One region of the Marinobacter sp. LV10R520-4 genome, then DNA from elsewhere that is predicted to be linked to it. Evidence: riboswitches for the same ligand, from Rfam matches in the RefSeq annotation. Region 1 holds a riboswitch; the other holds the start of a gene.
The links. A riboswitch is a leader RNA that binds a small molecule or an ion and turns the genes downstream of it on or off. The one in region 1 is predicted to bind thiamine pyrophosphate.

Region 1 (9,462 bases):
CTCAGGAGATGGGCTCCTATGTTCACTACGTCGCCCCTGATGCCAACGATGTGGAACCTATGCTCAAGGGTCTGCAAACGTTCATGGAAAAAACCCGGAACGTGAACCCAGTCATTCGGGCGGCGGTAGCCAGTTTCGGCTTTGTTTTCATTCACCCTATGGCAGATGGAAATGGGCGGATTTCTCGCTTTCTGATCAACGACACCCTTCGCCGGGATTCCGCAATACCGGCGCCTTTGCTTTTGCCGATATCCTCCACTATCACCAAAAGCACAGTCAGTCGCACCCGCTACGACAAGATTCTTGAAGCCTATTCCCGCCCGATGATGGCGAAAACAGCCAACGATATCCGATTCGGAAGTCGGACCGCCTACCCAGATGGTGTGGTGTCGGATTTCGAGTTTTCCGGCAATGACACCCTGCGCCCGGCCTGGCGCTATCCTGATCTCACGGAGCAATCTGAATACCTTTTCCACGTTATTCACGAAACGATTGAATACGAGATGCGCCATCAGATTCAGTCGCATCATTCATATATCGAAGCTCGGGATAAGGTGAAGGACTTCTTAGAAGGGCCGGATGAACATATAGATCGGATTATGCGCTCAGTCGAGCGCAATGAAGGTCAGATCAGCAATAAATTAAAAAATGAATTTCCTGTGCTGAATGACTCAACAATCGGTGAACCGATTAAAGATGTGATCAATGCCCACACTGCTAACCGCCCTGTACGCCAGAATTATGATCCTGGTGCGGAGATCGAGGCACTGCTAAATGGGGTCCTAGGAATTTCCCCTCTAAAAAAGACATAAACCTCTGCAGGCCCCGACATCCATTGCCTGTAGGGGCGCATTATTGTTCAGACACCGGCAAATACCCCTCAATAGTCGCCATCAGATCCTATTCCACTATTATCTGACCGAAGTTAGGCAAGCCGCTAAGGACTGCACCGACAAAGATACGGAAGCCTTGATTGCGTAAGGGCTGATTGAAGCGCAACCAATACCTATGAAGATTTTTTCCAGTAAGTGAGGCGGGTATTTCCCAGTCAAACCTTGGGGGCGCGAACCGTGATGCCTTTGAAGAGGCTCTTGGTGCTCAGGTAACCGATGAGCTATCCCTTTATGCCGAACGCGAAAGGGCCTCGAAAGCTAAGGTAATGGCAAGCTTACAAGGCTAGGAATTTGGTTAGAGATTTTTTGCTCTAAAAATACTGTGATGGCGATACGTCCCTGCAATTTGAGTAATCGCTCAAATTAATATTGAACGATCACTCAAGTTCAGTTAGTGTTATTCCTGTTAAACCTACTTTGAAAAGTTAACGCCTAAATTTGATCGATCACTCAAATTTGGCGGCAACGTTTAACTCGATGTAAATCGCATCACTTTTACTTTTTAGGCAAGGAGTCATTCCATGACCAACTTTACTCTTCATGACAAAGAAAGCGCCCCACAAGAAAGCCAGAATTTACTCGACAACTCCATCAAAGCTTTCGGTATGATTCCAAGCCTTCACGCGGTTATGGCTGAAGCACCAGGCTTACTTGAAGGTTATCAGCGGCTTCATCAGCTCTTTCTGGATAGCAGTTTCGACGACGAAGAAACCACCGTGGTGTGGCAAACCATCAACGTCGAACATGCTTGCCATTACTGCGTGCCCGCACACACCGGCATCGCCAAGAGCATGAACGTTGATGACGGCATCACTGACGCTCTGCGTAACGAAACACCGTTACCGACAGACCGGCTGGAAACCCTGCGCGACTTCACCCTCGCCGTTGTGCGCGGCCGCGGCAACGTGGATGACAGCGCCGTGGCAGCATTTCTGGAGGCCGGATTCACCAAGCGCCAGATTCTTGAGGTCATTCTTGGCACCGCACAGAAGGTGATGAGCAACTACACAAATCACCTTGCCGACACGCCGATAGACAAGCCGTTCCAGAAGTTTGAGTGGCACAAGGCTGACTAATATGCCCAGCAAGTCGGAGGCGGTTCTCGTTTCCCGCCCTGACGTGTCGCTGCTCTATTAAATGCTTTATTTATTTCTAAAAGAGGGTCAGGATCATGTCGAACAGCCATCAATATGCACCACCACAGGTTTGGACCTGGGACGCCGAAAGCGGCGGAACGTGGGCCAGTGTTAACCGCCCCATAGCCGGCGCGACACATGAGGTGACGCTGCCGCGTGGAAAGCACCCTTTGCAGATTTATTCGATGGGAACACCCAATGGCCAGAAGGTCACCATCATGGCCGAAGAGCTGCTGTCCATCGGTGAAACCGGGGCCGAATACGATGCTCACCTGATCCAGATTGGCGAAGGCGACCAGTTTTCATCCGGCTTTGTCGACGTAAATCCAAACTCGAAAATCCCGGCTCTGTTTGATACGGAGAGCGGCAGCCGAGTTTTTGAAAGCGGTGCGATCCTTTTTTATCTGGCTGAGACGTTCGGGCACTTTCTTCCAAAGGACACGGCTGCACGCACCGAAGTACTGAACTGGCTGTTCTGGCTGCAAGGTTCAGCGCCCTATCTGGGCGGCGGATTCGGGCACTTCTACGCCTATGCACCCGAGAAGTTAGAATACCCGATCAATCGCTTCACGATGGAAGTGAAACGCCAACTGGACGTGCTTGACCGGGAGCTAGCCGAGCACCGTTTTCTCGGCGGAGACGAGTATTCCATTGCCGACATAGCCACTTGGCCATGGTATGGCAATTTGGTGCTGGGAGAGGCCTATGGTGCGGGTGAATTCCTGCAGGTCGAAAGCTACAAGAACCTGCGCCGCTGGGCACAAGAGATCTTTGAACGCCCCGCTGTCAAACGTGGCCGCAAAGTCAACCGCACTTGGGGTGAGCTTTCAGAGCAACTGCACGAGCGGCATGATGCCTCGGATTTTGATTTGAAAACTCAAGAAAAACTGGCACCTAAAACGATCGACTAAACAGTCTGCCTTGAAGAAGCCTGCTCCCTGCCCTAAGGCAACAAGAGCAGGCAAATACGCGATAAATATTAGCGTTTATCTGTAACACCGTCCTTACGCAGAGCTTCCAGGGACAGTGCCATATCTTCAGCAAGAGCATGAACAGTCGCACTGTTGACGTCACGTTGGGCGAAAGCGCGTAACCCCATTACTTCTGCCTGCAAGCGCCGCCCAAGGCGAACGGGATCAAGCCGGGCATCCAGTTCCCCGATCTGCTGTGCCGCATCAAAACGATCAATAAAGCGTTCTTCCATGCCTGCCAACAAATCTTCGGCCTTGCGCCAGGCGGCCAACCCAGCCAATGGTGATGGGTAAGCGTTCAAAGTGCGCTCAAACTCGGCCAGCCCCAAGCGGGCATAACGCTCCAAGGACTCCTGAAAAAGCCCATCTTTGCTGCCAAAAGTGGCATAGATACTACCCGGTCGCATATCGAGTGCTTTCTCCAGATCCTTCAACGAGGTGGCATGAAAGCCCTTTTGCCAGAACAGCTGAAGAGCCCGCTCCAGAGAGTCTTGCCGGTTGTGAATCATCGCGCGAGCCCTGGTCAATTCCAGATTTTTGAGGCTGAGACGTAGCTTCAGGGAAAATTTTAAGTCATCATCCGATTTTGTATTGAACAACTACTCAAGTACAGCTACAACCTGATAAATTCCCAATATCACGCGGTTCTGTTCCGGTTGGTGGGGTTTGCGCAGTGGATGCGTTGGTTAAATATTTTCACGAAACCTTGGTATACCACCGTGTTTGATATGATCTCCTATGCTGCGTCAAGACGGTAAGCTTGTCTTTGCATGTTGGTATAGTTTTGTCGATCTGCGGTGTCGTCCTTATAAGGCTTAGGCTGTTATACTCACCCATCTCAACGGGGTGCCTCCAACAGGCTGAGACCATACCCGCGGAACCTGCCCCGGATAATGCCGGCGAAGGAATTGAGCTTTAATCGGCCGAAAACCGCGTATGGTGCCCCAAAACCGGATTTTGAGGTTTAACCACCATGCCGTATTCGCTGTTCCAACGCGTTGTTCAAAAGAGTCAGACTGCCCTACTCCCTGCTAAAACCCAGACAGTTTTAGGGCTCTTTATCCTCATTTTTACCAGTTTATCCAGCGCTACCGAAAACCCAGATTTAACGGTATACACCCACCCCTCGTTCGCAGCGGAATGGGGGCCGGGGCCGGCGGTAAAAACGGCGTTTGAGCAGCGCTGTGACTGCCAACTTAATTATGTGGTGCTCGACAGCGGCGGAGACATTCTACAGCGACTGAGGCTAGAAGGTACCAGCAGCTCAGCCGACCTGGTGTTGGGCCTAGACACCGGCACCATGGAACTGGCTCGCGCCACTGGGCTATTGGCGCCGCACAATGTAAACCTGGACGCTCTCAATCTGCCTATCCTCTGGCAAGACCCATTATTCGTACCCTACGACTGGGGCCACTTCGCGTTTGTTTACGACACCGAGCAGTTGGCCAACCCGCCAACAAATCTGGCTGAGCTGATTGCGGCACCGGATGATTTGAAGATCATTATTCAGGACCCGCGCACTAGTACACCTGGCCTTGGCCTTTTGCTTTGGATGCGCCACGTTTACGGCGACGATGCCGGGGCCAAGTGGGAACAGTTGCAGAAAAAAATCCTGACCACCACAAAGAGCTGGAGTGACGGCTATTTTTCATTGTTTATGAACGGTGAAGCGCCAATGATTTTGTCTTACAGCACCTCACCGGCTTACCACATGGCCATCGACAAGACCGAGCGCTATCAGGCAGCGGCGTTCAGCGAGGGGCACTACCTGCAAGTAGAAGTAGCGGCGGTGGTCGCCAGTTCACCACATAAAGCGCTGGCAAGGGAGTTTTTGGACTTCATGTTGAGCGCCGACTTTCAACGCCATATTCCGCTGAAGAACGTTATGTACCCGGCTATTGATCTGGGCGCCGAATTGCCCGATGTTTTTAACCGTTTGATACAGCCGTCCCGCACTCTGTTTTTTGATCCGGCCGAGGTGGCACAACATCGTCGCGAATGGGTCGATGAGTGGCTGGAAGCCATGACACGCTAGCGGAGCTGGCTAATGCAAAATCCGCTGAGCTTTTATAAAACCCATCGCGCGCCCCTGAGCCACCCCGGCTGGCAGTTGGCACCCGGCCTGCTGATCGCCCTGGCCATAATCACGCTGACGGCCACAGGCGTGGGCGCCCTACTATGGCAAGCACCGGCGCTAAACCCGGCAGAACTCTGGCACAGCCGTTACCTGCGCAATGTGGTTAGTTTTACCGTTTGGCAGGCGCTGCTGTCCGTGCTTATCAGCACGCTGCTGGCCATTCCCGTTGCCCGGGCGCTGGCGCGGCAACCCCGGTTTCCCGGCCGCGGCCTGCTGCTTCGGCTGATGGAGCTCAGCCTGGTGATGCCCACCATTGTGGTGGTCTCTGGTTTGGTTAACGTTTACGGCCGCCAGGGTTGGCTCACTGGGATTGTGAGTGACTTTGCACCGGCGCTGCAGTGGAACTTGTACGGCTTGAACGGCATTGTTTTGGCCCATGTGTTTTTTAACGCCCCGCTGATTGCGCGCATTCTACTTCAAGCTTTGGAGGCGACACCGCAAGGCCAAAAGCGCCTGGCTAGCCAAATGGGCCTGCGCGGTTTTATGCTGTGGCGGGTTCTGGACTGGCCGGCCATGAAGCCGGTGTTGCCCGGGTTGCTGGCGCTGGTGTTTACCCTGTGCTTTACCAGTTTTGCCATTGTAATGACGTTGGGCGGCGGGCCAGGTTCAACCACATTGGAAGTGGCCATTTACCAGGCCCTGCGTTTTGAGTTCGATTTTGGCCGCGCCGCTTTGCTGGCACTGGTGCAGCTGGGTATTTGTGGGAGCCTGTGGTGGCTGGTTCTGGGCATGGGTGAGCACACCAGTGTGTTGTCGGAACGACGCTTCAGCCAACCACCGCCGCGACGCGATAATCGCGGAGGCGCACGATTTTTCGACGCTACACTGATACTGGCCTTCGCCGTTTTCCTGCTGCTACCGCTGCTGGCTATTGCCGTCCGCGGTTATCCTGGGCTGGCCACGCTGCCCATGCTTGATCCACAAACAGCGCTATTCCAAGCCACTGTGAAAAGCCTGGTGATTGCCCTGCCCGCAGGCCTGTTGGCGGTCATCGCCACTCTGGCCATTGTTGCGGCCGGGCAATTCCCCAAGGCAAAAACGGTCACTCACAGCGCCGGCTACCTGCCATTAATAGTGCCTCCACTGGTATTGGGAACCGGTCTGTTTCTGCTGTTTCGCCCAAGCCTGGGCGCAGCCGGCCAGGGAATGCTTCTGGTAGTGCTGATAAACGCCATGATGGCGCTGCCCTTTATTCTGCAGTTGGTCCGCGGGCCGCTGGCGAGCCTGGACCAGTCAAGCCGGCAGCAAGCTGACCAGCTGGGCATTCTGGGCTGGTATCGCTGGCGCTGGTTGCACTGGCCGCGGCTCAAGCGGCCATTAGCGTTGGCGCTGGCCTACGGGGTCGGCCTCTCTCTCGGCGATTTTGGGGTGATTGCGCTGTTTGGCTCGCCTGGTGCACCCACGCTTCCGGTGCTGCTGTACCAGCAGCTCGGCAGCTATCAACTGGTTGCAGCAGCGGCTACTGGGCTTTGGCTTATTCTACTGTTGTTGATGATATTCAGCCTGGCTCATGTTCTTACCCGCGCCGCCCGCTTACGCCCATTCGCCCGACCGCAGAACCTATCCGTTATGGACATTCGCCATGCTTGATGTTTCCGGTCTAGGTTTTCACTACCCGACTTCACCCGACCAACATGGGCCAAAGTGGCAGTTTGATTTTACGCTGGCACCCGGCGAATGCCTTGCTATTCATGACGTCAGTGGTTCTGGCAAATCCACCCTGCTCAATCTGCTTGCCGGGTTCCTGCAAGCAAGTGGCGGCTCTATTCGCTGGCGCCAGCAGGAATTGACGCCATTGCCACCTTGGGAGCGCCCGATCACCAGTGTGTTTCAGGAGCACAATCTGTTTGAGCACCTGAACGTTGCAGATAACATCGGCCTTGGCCTTCATCCGGGATTAAAGCTGTCAGGCACACAGAAGCAAACCATCGCCGCTGCTTTAGAGCGCGTGGGTCTGGCCGGCATGGGCAAGCGCCGCCCGGCGCAACTGTCCGGCGGTCAGCGTCAGCGGGTGGCCTTGCTGCGAGCACTGCTGCGCGGCCAGCCCCTGTTACTATTGGACGAACCCCTGACCGGGCTTGATCCAGACGCCCGTCATATTTTGCACGGCCTGTTGCTGGAACAAAAACGCGACGGTGTGGCGATGATACTGGCCAGCCACGATGCGGAAGACCGCCAGGTACTGGCGGATAAGGTCTGGAGTCTTTAAGCTGCTATCCATTAGTTATTATCCTGGGAGTTTGGCAACAACGTGACCCGTGCTGACATGTCGGATTACTCACAACCTGGCCAGAGCGCCGCTGGCGAACTGCTGATCGACGGTGACCAAATAAGCGCCTGCGGCGACTGGACCCTGCCCTACTACCACGCCCTCTACTCATCCGTTACCGCAGCTGGCCAAGACTCCGACCGCTATCAAACACTGAACCTGCAAACGTTGGGGCGCATAGACACCGCCGGTGCGTCACTGCTGGCCGAACTCATTGGGGCCCATAAACTGGAGCAATGGCTAGCGGATAACCCGCAAGCGATTAGTCGCGAAACCGCCGCGCTTTTGAGTGCGGTCGCAACTGCCATGGCCGGTCAACAGCCACTGCCAGCCCCACCCGGCTTTACGCTGTCTGGTATGTTGCGCGATATAGGCGCCTGGGTCGAACAGTTGTACCAGCTCGTTGTTACCCTTATTGGCTTTATCGGCCAGATTATTGCAGCCCTGGCGTGGACAACACTGCACCCACGGCGCTGGCGCATGACGGCTTTTGTAGCTGCGGTTCAAGACACCGGGCTGAATGCGGTACCCATTGTGGCCCTGCTCACCTTTCTGGTGGGTGCCGTTGTCGCTTTCCTCGGGGCCACGGTACTGGCCGATTTTGGCGCCACCATTTACACCGTTAACCTGGTGGCGTTTTCGTTCCTGCGGGAATTTGGCGTTTTATTGGCGGCTATTCTGCTGGCTGGCCGAACAGCCAGCTCCTTCACCGCCCAGATTGGCGCCATGAAAGTGAATGAGGAGGTGGACGCGCTGCGCACGCTGGGCCTCAGCCCCATCGAACTGCTTGTGTTACCGCGGGTGCTTGCAATGATGGTGAGCCTGCCGTTGCTGACATTTGTGGGGATGATATCCGGCATGGTGGGTGGCGCCCTGGTGTGTGCGGTGACGCTGGACATTACTCCAACACAATTCATATCGATTGTGTCGCAGGATGTCGCGTTGAAGCACTTTTTGGTGGGCTTGTCCAAGGCACCCATATTCGCTTTTCTAATTGCAGCTGTGGCTTGTCTTGAGGGTTTCAAAGTCAGCGGCAGCGCCCAGTCGGTAGGCGTACACACAACATCCAGCGTAGTACAGTCGATTTTTATGGTTATTCTGTTCGACTCCATCGCTGCGCTGTTTTTTATGGAGATGGGCTGGTAGATGACTCAAACAGTGGATGAAGAAAACAGATCCCAGGCTCCAATTATCCAGGTGCGAAACCTGGAAAACCGCTTTGGCAGTCACGTGGTTCACCAACAGCTTGATTTGGACCTGTTTCGCGGTGAAATCCTCGGAGTGGTCGGCGGATCTGGAACCGGCAAGTCGATTTTGATGCGCAGCATCGTTGGGTTAGTCAAGCCGTCAGGCGGAGACATTCGGGTGTTTGGCAAAGATTTGTTGGCGCTGTCTTCTCGCCAACGCTCGCTTACCGAACAGCGCTTTGGTGTTCTGTTTCAGAAAGGCGCGCTGTTTACCTCACTCAATCTTCAGGAAAACATTGCCCTGCCCCTGATCGAGCATCGTAAACTGCCGCGATCGGAAGCCGAGCATCTTGCCCGCATGAAACTGGCACTGACCGGTTTGTCAGTAAAAGCGGCTACCCAGTATCCGTCGGAGTTATCCGGCGGCATGATCAAGCGCGCGGCGCTGGCAAGAGCCTTGGCTTTGGATCCGGAAATTCTGTTTCTGGACGAGCCAACCGCCGGACTAGACCCAATCGGCGCAGGCGCCTTCGACCAACTGATTGTTACCCTGCGTGATGCACTGGGTTTAACCGTGTTTCTGGTGACCCATGACCTGGATACGCTCTACAACAGTTGTGACCGGGTGGCGGTACTGTCGCAGAAAAAAGTTCTGGTGGCCGACCGTTTGCAGAAAGTTGTCGAAAATCCCGACCCGTGGATTCAGGAGTATTTCCTTGGACCACGGGGCCGAGCCGCCAGCTATGCGGTTCAAACCAACCAGGCATCACACGTGCCCCATTCCCAGCAGGAGTTATCATAATGGAACCCCGGGCCCATCACTTCCTGATTGGAATGTTTACGATCGTCACGGCCGCCGCCGCTCTGGT
Region 2 (9,462 bases), 1.7 Mb from region 1:
ACAAGCGGAGACTGTTGCAAGTGTTTGTACCGTGATTTGATATTGGGCAGCAAAAATAACGTTTCAGCGACGATCAGGCCTGGCCAACCCTAAATGTTCGCGCAGAGTGCTGCCCTGATACTCAGTACGAAACAGCCCGCGACCTTGCAACACCGGCACCACCTGCTCGATAAAGTCTTCAATACCACCGGGCAGCGACGGCGGCATCAGGTTAAACCCATCGGCGCCTTCGTTACGGAACCAGTGCTCCATCTTGTCGGCAATCTGCTCGGGTGTGCCAATCATGGTGCAGTGGCCACCCCCCGCCGCCAGCCGGCCTAACAGCTGGCGCAGAGTCGGCTGTTCGGTTTCGATAATGCGTAAAATGGTGCTGTAGCGGCCCTGCGGCCCGCTAAACTCTTCCAATGGCGGCAGCGCTGGCACCGGTGCATCTAGATCCCAGCCCGAACAGTCCTGGCCGATAAACATGGCCAGCTGGCGCAAAGATGAATCCACGGGTAACAGCTCGTCAAGCTCACGCTGTTTGGCTTTTGCTTCCGCTTCGGTGGGTGCCACGTAAGTGACCAAGCCCGGTAGGATCGGCACATACACCTCGCGGCCCGCGGCTTTCACCCGCTGTTTGATGTCGCGGTAATAGCTTTGCGCCGCCGGCAAATCGTAGGCAACGGCATAAATCGCCTCAGCGCATCTGGCCGCCAGCTCCCGCCCGGGCTCCGACGCGCCGGCTTGAAACAATACCGGGTGCCCCTGCACCGGGCGCGGCACGTTCAACGGTCCGTCTACCCGAAAAAACTCTCCTTGGTGGTTTATCGGTCGCACCTTGGCGGGGTCGGCGTAATGGCCTTGGCGATCAAACCGCAAAGCGTCATCAGCCCAGGAGTCCCACAATCCCAACACAGCCTGCACAAACTCGTCGGCGCGGCGGTAACGCTCGGCGTGGCCGGGCATAGCGTCATAACCGTGGTTGCGGGCTTCTACATCAAACATCGAAGTAACCACGTTCCAGCCAATGCGGCCGCCGGAGATATGATCCAGCGATGCGACTAAACGCGCGGCGTGAAACGGTGTGTAAAAAGTGCTGGATACGGTGCTGATAAACCCGATTTTTTCCGTGGCCCGGCTCATGGCGGCCATGGCCGTTAGCGGCTCCAGGTAAAACCAGCTGCCGTCTGACACATTGCCCGCCGAATTGCTGTCGGCGAAAAATACGGCGTCCAGCTTGCCCCGTTCGGCGGTTTGCGCCAGGCGCTCGTAATAGCGAATGTCTCCCAACTGCTCCACCGCCGACTGCGGGTGGCGCCAGGCTGCTCGATGATGGCCACAACCCATCAGAAACAGGTTGATGTGCATCATCCGTTGATGTGAACCGGAGGCCGCCATCAGTTTTTCACCAATCCGCCGTCTACCACCAGGTTCTGCCCGGTTACCGAGCGCGACCAGGGTGACGCAAAAAACAAGGTAGCATCGGCAAACTCTGCCGGCGTGGTCACCCGTCGCAACGGTGTGCTGGCGGCGATGAAATCGAACACCGCCTCAGGCGTTGCAGCAGATGCGTCCGTGGTGCGCAGTAGACCACCCGACACCATATTCACGGTGATGTTATCCGGGCCCAGATCCTGCGACAGGGTACGGGTAAGCGACAGCAAAGCCGCTTTACCCGCAGTGTAATCGTGGTACGGCACCACCGGGTTCTGGAACAAGTTTGTCCCCACATTCACAATGCGGCCAAAACCCTGTTCGCGCATACCAGCCAGCGCGGCCTGGGTGGTGTTCAGCGCGCCACCCACCACGCCGGCAAACTGCTGGTTCAGATTCTCCCAGGTCAGCTGATCCGCATTCGGGCGAGCATCGCCGTTGAACGAGAAATCTGGTAAGGCATTATTGATTACCGTGGTCACCGGAAACCCGAAATGTTGCCGGGCCTGGGCAAACATCGCCTGCACAGCGGCGCGGTCGGTCACGTCAGCCTGCACCGCAAGGGCACGTACCGGTTCTTCAGCGGCCAGTTTGTGCGCCGCTTCGGCGCTGTTGCGGTAGTTAATGACAACGTTGGCGCCTTCCCGCAAAAACGCGCGCACCAGGTGTTCGCCCAAACCGCGGGCAGCACCGGTTATCAAAACCAGCTGTTGATCAAGACGGACGGATTTGTGCATAGACACCTCATGGCTGAGGCGAAGGTATGAATGGACAGATTGGGTGCGGGCGCACCCTCTGACATCCCTTCGCCAGTATGAACTGGATCAGGTTCAACGGGTGTGCTCTCAGCCCTGCAAAGCAGGACACCCCGTGTCGAGCCAAAACCATAGCACAACGGCGGCACGAATATGCAGGCCAAACCGCCATTAATAGCGGCAATTGACAAGTACGAACAGACTTCCTACTCTATTGCCATTCCTGGGGGCGCCATTGCGATGGCTGAGACTCCGCACTTAGTGCGGTAACCCTTCGAACCTGATCCGGGTAATGCCGGCGAAGGGAAGGAAAACGCCTGCTTTACGCTTGCCTGTGCGCCCCTTTCTTTCCCCGCTGCTTGTCTTGGTTGTCCCGGTTGTACTATTGACCCGCCACCTTTGGCGATGACGCTCCCGCCTGCCGCGGCAAGGAAAATTTACCCATGCTCAGCACCTCTACCGCCCTTATATGGCTGGTTTTATTCGCCGCACTTTTTGCGATACCCGGCCTGATTTACGCCCGCCACAAGCAAGACAAACTGGACGACTTTCTGGTCGCCCGCAACAGCCAGAGCAGCTCTGCCACCCTGCTAACCTTGCTGGCAACCACCATGGGTACCTGGATTCTGTTTGGCCCGGCCCAGGCCGCCACCTGGGGTGGCATTGGTGCTGTGACCGGTTATGCTCTGGGTGCCCTGGCACCGCGGCTGATCATGATTCCCTTGGGCAAACGCATTCGAACATTAATGCCCGAAGGCCACACCCTCACCGAATTTGTGCTCGGCCGCTATGGTCGCGTTATGTACGGCTTCGTGCTGGTGATCATGGTTTTTTATCTGTTTATCAGCCTGACTGCGGGCCTGACTGCCATTGCCAAAATGGTGTCTTTACTAGCGCCGGTGCCCTTATGGCTAACCGCCAGCATCGTCATGGGCGCCACTCTGCTGTACACCCTGTACGGCGGCCTGCGAGTCACCATTTTTACCGACCGGGTACAAATGCTGGTGATTTTGCCCTTTTTGGCGCTATTAATTGGCTTTGGCTGGAAGGCCACCGGTGGTCTGGCCCCGGCGATTCAAGGTTTGCAGGAAAAAGCTCCACACCTGCTTAACCCACTGGACATCAACGGCCTGAAATCCGGCCTGACCTTTTTCCTGGCAGTGGTGCTGACCGGGTTATTTTACCAAGGCACCTGGCAGCGTATTTTCGCCGCCCGCGATAACAAGGTTATCCGCAACGGTTTTATCATCAGTGGTCTGTTGAGTTTCCCCATCATTTTCATCATGGGTTTGTTCGGGCTGGCGTTTGTAGGCCTGGGCTTGCCGGGTGACGGTTCGGTGGCGCTGTTCAGCGTGTTGCTGGCGGACGTACCCGTGTGGTTTGCGATTGGCCTGTTACCCTTTGGGCTGGCGCTGATTATGAGCAGTGCCGACTCCACCATCAGCGGGCTGACCAGCATCATGGTCATAGACCTGCGCCGGCTGCTGCCAAAGTTGAGCAACCATAGCCTGCTGTCGCTGTCCCGCTGGCTGATTGTGTTGTTGTCGGTACCGGTGCTGTTTGTGGCGGCCCAAGGTTACAGCGTGCTTTACCTGTTTCTGCTGGCCGATCTGCTGTGCTGCGCCGCTGCTTTCCCGGTATTTTTTGGCTTCTACAACGCCCGTTACCAAAGCTACAACGCCGCGATTAGCACGTTTGCCGGCCTGGCTACCGGGTTAATGCTGTTTCCCGCACCGGGGGCGCCGCTCACCTATTTGCTGGAATCTTTCCTGCTCGCAACCTTTGTACCCATTGCGGTGTCGTTATTGTTGCTGCTAATGCCAAAAGGAGAGCGCTTCGATTTTTCCATCTTGGCGCAGCAGGTGCGGAAGCTGGAAGGGTAATCTGCAGCCGCTAATAGCCGGCTTACGATTGCCCTTAACGTGACGTCTACCGCTGCTCGACTTTTGAATGCGTCAGGAAAAAGCGCAGCATTTCCCCAGTCGCATCCGGACCTTTCGGGTCGGTATACGAGCCTTGAGGCGCACCACCGGCCCAGGCGTGGCCGGCGCCGTGAATCGACCACTGTTCAACAATAGCCTTGCCGTTGGCATCATGATGAGTCGTGCGGGTATAGGCATGGCCGTTGGGCACCTTCCCTTGTTCACTTTTGATATCAATCGCGTTTTTCGGTCCGCTGCCCGAGCCGATAGAGCTAGAATACTGCGCCGCAACGCGGTCGCCATTGCCAGGGTGTACCGTGGTGTCGCGGTCACCGTGGAATATGATGGCGGGAATTTTCTGATCCATTGACGACATTGCGCCAGCACCCGCCCTCTTGTTATTACGGCTTGCAAGAGGCGCGGCATCACCTCGCATGGCCGCAAGTGCTGAAGGTATACTGTGTGCGGCACCGTGGGGAAGACCAGAATGAACGCCCACCGCTGCGTATAAGTCCGGGTGGGTCATTGCAAGGGTGGTTGCCATGGCACCGCCGGCGGACAATCCCGCCACATAAACCCGTTGCTCGTCCAACTTATACTCATCGACAATCTGCCGCGTCATACCGGCAAGAATTGCCGGTTCGCCGTTCTCGCGTTGTTGATCGCTTGGTTTGAACCAGTTCCAACACTTGGAGTGATTGACAAAAGCTGTTTGAGCGGGATAGAGCACCAGACACAACTGCGATTCCGCAAGCGTGTTCATACCCGTACCAGCCGCAAAATCATCCGGATTCTGGGTACATCCGTGCAGCATAACCACCAGCGGCAGGGACTGGCCGTGATAACCACTGGGAATGTACAGTTTGTAGTCGCGGCTGCCCGTTTGATTAGTAAAGGTGTCACTGTTAAACGTTGCACCTTCGGGTAGCGCTTCGACGGAAGATGCCAAACCTGTGCTCAACCCGTTCAAACCCGATAGTTTGCCGCGCAGAAGATCGCCCACAGGCTTAGCCCTGTCTGGCGTGCCTTGGCCCGCCATGCGTTCGGCTGACACAGGCTTGACCACTTTATTTAGGTTCGACGTGCCGTGCAACGCTCGCTGTATTATTGCGGTCGCTTCCTGCAGTTGGCCCGCTTGAGTCAATCGAGTGGCTTCTTTCAGATTGGCCATAAGCGTTTCGTTGATTGAACGATTCATGGAAATGTCCCTCGGCGTGAATGAATACACTACTAATAGATTCTGTCCGCCAAGGCGGCCTTGACCGCCTTGCTCGCTTGTAGAGCGCCTAGAACGGCAATCGATTCAATCGTCGCCAAGGCAAGCTCAGGGGAAACATCCTCGGCAATACTGGCAAGTCCCAGCACTTGAATCTGTAGTACTTCTCCCTTGGTTTGCAGCGCTTCAAGATCACGACGGCTGTAATACTGCAAGCCCAGCACATAGGTCTTGCGAGCAACCGTTTCCTTGACCACGTCCGCATGGACCGCTAACTGGTTGCGAATCGCCGTGCGGATCAGATCGCTGCGATTAGAATAAAACCCTTCTTGTACCAGCAGATCAATCTGCCCCAGGTCCACCACACCAAGGTTGATAGTGAGCTTTTCGGTGGTGTCGCCTGTCTTGCGTCGTATCTCATGCACGCTCATCGCTTTTCCTTGTTGATTAGCACTGGCCAAACACTTTAAAACTCCGTATGGAATCCAAATAGAATCCATATGGATGTTATATGGCGTATCTAGATGACTGTCAAGGAACAAATGGATCAGGCATAGAGGGGGCTGTAAGAAAAAACGCTGACGGCGTCCTGCGAAAGCGTCAGCTTATAGTTTGGCGTAAATACATCTACTAACGAAGCAGGTGCGACCGCTGGAGGGGCAAAAAATGCAGGATTAAAAGAACCAAGCACGCAGGTTGGAAGGCTAGACTGTGAAGGTGGAAAGGTTAGGCTGTGAAGGTGAAAAGGAATCAGCGTTGCTTGTATTGCGTCGGGCAATAACCCCGCCCTACGTCTGGGCTGCGCAGCTTCAGGTGTTTTGTTGCACGGCCGGACACCCGCGTTCGCCACAACCTGAAACTGCCGGGCTTGAGTGATTTTCGCATAAACCGGATAACCTCGGGTTCTGACAGTCCGTAAAGCTGCTGGATGGCCTCAAATGGCGTGCGGTCTTCCCACGCCATTTCAATAATTCGTGACTCGTCGACTGGGTCCATAGCGCGTGCTCTAGCTAAACAGAAGTGTTCAAAACATTACGTTTTCCCGCAGCGTTTGGATGCAGGCAATGTTGCGTTTACGGATTGTCTGACGGCATCGCGATCGGCATCAGAACTTCATTGCGCCGCAAAAACCAGGGCATAAAGGGCGGGTTATACCGCGCCCACACTGGCTCACCAATCATACTGAAGTCATTCTCCTTTACCCAGGCGTCCAACTTGTCCCTATGGTTCCGGTAACCCTTTTCACTCCAAGTGCCTGAGTAGCGAACCACAGCCATGCGCTGGATGGGAACCTGCCGTAGAGTTATTTTGGGGTTTTTGGGCTGGGGCACCGTCTCCAATGTATAAAACGCGGGCATCATAAAGCTTACGACCCAGCTGTCGTTTTCCCGCTTCTGACCCACCGGCGACGTCATATCAATCTTTTCGCTTTCGGCTTCCTGCGCAACCGGCGAGGTCATTTCGATTTTCTGCTGGGACGTGTTATCGCCGGAGATGTATTTGAACAACCGGCCGAAGGCCTTGTTGCCGGCGTTAGAAAACTTTCCGTCTACGACGGTTTCGGCCAGGATATGTGGCTCGTAATCGCGCACTTCAAAATCCTGATCTTTGTGTACAACGGTATATTCAGCTTCTTCTGTCGCCATAGCGTTGCCAACTCCGAGAATTGCCACAATCATCACCCAAACTGTCTGCTTCAGGTGGGCCATTAGCGTCCACCACCAAACGCTCTCTGAAGATTCATAGAAACACCTCTCTTTTTGTGTACCCTTGAAGTCTGGCATGAAAGACAGAAAGGCGCCATGTGCCGACTTTTTAGCCTTCATACGTGGCAATATCCGGGAATTACTGCCACGCTTTTGATGGTGGAAGGAAATGGCTCCGCACTTGAATTGGGATAGGGAGAAACGCTATGTATCGCAAAATTCTCGTGCCCGTCGACCTGTCACGTACGGCGCAAATGTCGAAGGCGCTCAACACGGCAATCGACATCGCCAAGCACTACAACGCCGCACTCTGCTACATCGCAGTCACCAACACAGCCCCATCCGCCGCCGCACACAATCCGGAAGAGCTGGCCAAAAAGCTCAACACTTTTGCCCAAGAGCAGGGAAAATTACACGGCGTCGCTACCGACAGCAAAGTGATCTCGACGGCAGATATCGCCGTGGAACTGGATGACCGTTTATTGGAAGCCATCAAAGAAACCGGTGCAGACCTGGTCATCATGGCGTCCCACCCGCCTGGCATCGGCGATCGACTGCACATTCTCCACTCGAATGGTGCAAACATCGTCAGACACAGTAACGTGTCGGTTTTCGTTGTGCGTGAGGATTAATCTTGTGCTGCGCCGGAGCCCGAGACCTTAATCCTGTCGTTTCGAATATAAAAGTCTCCGTTGATCGTCAGGGCCAGAGGCTGCCCACTTAGCGGAGCCTCTTCGGGCAGGCCTCTTTGGGCATGCACGTGCAAATGCGGCTCTGAACTGTTGCCGGAATTACCCATTTCCCCAAGCTTGTCCCCAATGTCCAGACTGTCTCCGGCGCTTACCTGAATACTGCCCTGGTGCAAATGCGCCAACACCACAAAGAAATCACCACAATCAACAGCGACGTAATTGCCCGCTATATTTTCGGGGTCCATTTCAGGAACCTGCATGTCCTGAACACCGTCCACGATTCTGGCGACTGCCCCGTTACACGGTGCTAATACCGGTGTTCCGAAGGTGACATAACGAGTTGGGTCAGCGGGTTGCCAGCCTTCTACATGACGGCCAAACGGCGTAATGCGGACAATGTCGAGCGCGCGGCTCTGGCCCCGCCAGGGCCGGAATCGCTCTACCGATTCGTCCAGTGTATGCAGGTGAATATTGACCAGGCTGCCTGAGCCCCCGTGCGCCACCAGATAGTCGCCCGCGCCGAAGGGCAGTGCGATATTCACCGTGTCTACTTGCGGGAGTTCACGGCCCAGCCACGCCAGATAACCCATATAGCCGCCAATCGCGCCCAACCCGGCTGCCATCAGCACCAACGTGGTTGGCCCGGCAGACGCTTGCCAGAATCCGTTGCCAAGCAAGTGGCCTCGTACAAGATGCCAGGCGATGGTCAACAGGAACACAACGCCGTAAAGATACGGCACCCAGAAAGGCGGCATGGTCCATAAAGCCGCGAGCCCTACCCCCAGAATAACTGCGCCAACCGAAATCGCCTGAAGCCCAAAGACCAGAACGCCAGCCGCCGGAAACCGTGCAAACCAAAACAGCAGCAGCACCGGCAGAAAAATCTGAGTAACCATGACCATCCAGGACATTAATCGGGTTCCTTAATTCAAGCTGGACTATTTATAAAGAGTGCCGACAGAGAGCGTTAATAACCAACGCTCTCTACCACGCCAGCCAGATGACATGCTTGGCACCCTTGCCGGGGCGATGAGCGCGCACAGTCACCGGCTCAACAGAAAGCCCGGTACGCTTGATTCTTTCGGTAAACGTGGGGTCTTGCCCTGCCGACCAGTAAGCCAGAATTCCTTCGGACGTCAGCGCAGCCTGGGCGGCGGCAATACCGGCGGCGGTGTACAGCCAGTCATTTTCCTTACGGGTCATCCCTTCGGGACCATTGTCGATATCCAGCAAAATGGCGTCATAATGGCCCGGCGAGTCTTTGATCAGCTGCACCACGTCGCCGACGTGCACTTTCGTTCTGGGATCATTCAAGGGATAACCCGCCGCAAGACCCAATGGCCCGCGATTCCATTCCACTACGTCTGGCACCAACTCGGCCACGGTTACTTCCGCCTTATCACCCAAAGCGCCCAGGGCCGCTGCCAGCGTAAAGCCCATACCCAAACCGCCAATTAACACGCGCGGTGTGGGGTGATCGGCAATCCGCTCGCAAGCGAGCGTTGCCAAGGCATCTTCGGAGCCATGAAGGCGGCTGTTCATCAGTTCACCGGGCTTGCCGGCAATTTTGATCGAAAACTCATCATTGCGCTGAAGCAGGCGCAACTCCGTGCCTTTACCCGGAATGGTGGCGGTACCCAGCAGTTCAAAACGGGCCATAAAAACCTCAAAAGTCGTCAATACACCGGCAAAGGATTCGCCCCAATATCAAGGCGCGGCACTCTATATTCAAGCGAAACATTCTACCACGCCGTT

Region 2: linked by a shared signal. The riboswitch ahead of ATG98_RS08790 (3-oxoacyl-ACP reductase) and the one ahead of thiB (thiamine ABC transporter substrate binding subunit) in region 1 are both predicted to bind thiamine pyrophosphate.

What each region holds. Positions count from the first base shown of each region.
Region 1 covers NZ_PDJM01000001.1:3,530,665-3,540,126, reverse strand. The annotation lists gene ATG98_RS17180 (Fic family protein) at 1-812, shown strand, start outside; gene ATG98_RS17170 (carboxymuconolactone decarboxylase family protein) at 1,415-1,969, shown strand; gene yghU (glutathione-dependent disulfide-bond oxidoreductase) at 2,065-2,940, shown strand; gene ATG98_RS17160 (TetR/AcrR family transcriptional regulator) at 3,009-3,509, opposite strand; TPP riboswitch at 3,833-3,925, shown strand; gene thiB (thiamine ABC transporter substrate binding subunit) at 3,974-5,035, shown strand; gene thiP (thiamine/thiamine pyrophosphate ABC transporter permease) at 5,048-6,727, shown strand; gene ATG98_RS17145 (ATP-binding cassette domain-containing protein) at 6,720-7,346, shown strand; gene ATG98_RS17140 (MlaE family ABC transporter permease) at 7,404-8,552, shown strand; gene ATG98_RS17135 (ABC transporter ATP-binding protein) at 8,553-9,395, shown strand; gene ATG98_RS17130 (MlaD family protein) at 9,395-9,462, shown strand, end outside.
Region 2 covers NZ_PDJM01000001.1:1,803,117-1,812,578, reverse strand. The annotation lists gene ATG98_RS08795 (LLM class flavin-dependent oxidoreductase) at 64-1,380, opposite strand; gene ATG98_RS08790 (3-oxoacyl-ACP reductase) at 1,380-2,153, opposite strand; TPP riboswitch at 2,201-2,297, opposite strand; TPP riboswitch at 2,387-2,495, shown strand; gene ATG98_RS08785 (sodium:solute symporter family protein) at 2,615-4,054, shown strand; gene ATG98_RS08780 (alpha/beta hydrolase family esterase) at 4,101-5,291, opposite strand; gene ATG98_RS08775 (CopG family transcriptional regulator) at 5,324-5,740, opposite strand; gene ATG98_RS08770 (TIGR03643 family protein) at 6,060-6,305, opposite strand; gene ATG98_RS08765 (SOUL family heme-binding protein) at 6,383-7,135, opposite strand; gene ATG98_RS08760 (universal stress protein) at 7,222-7,647, shown strand; gene ATG98_RS08755 (M23 family metallopeptidase) at 7,644-8,618, opposite strand; gene ATG98_RS08750 (hypothetical protein) at 8,692-9,366, opposite strand.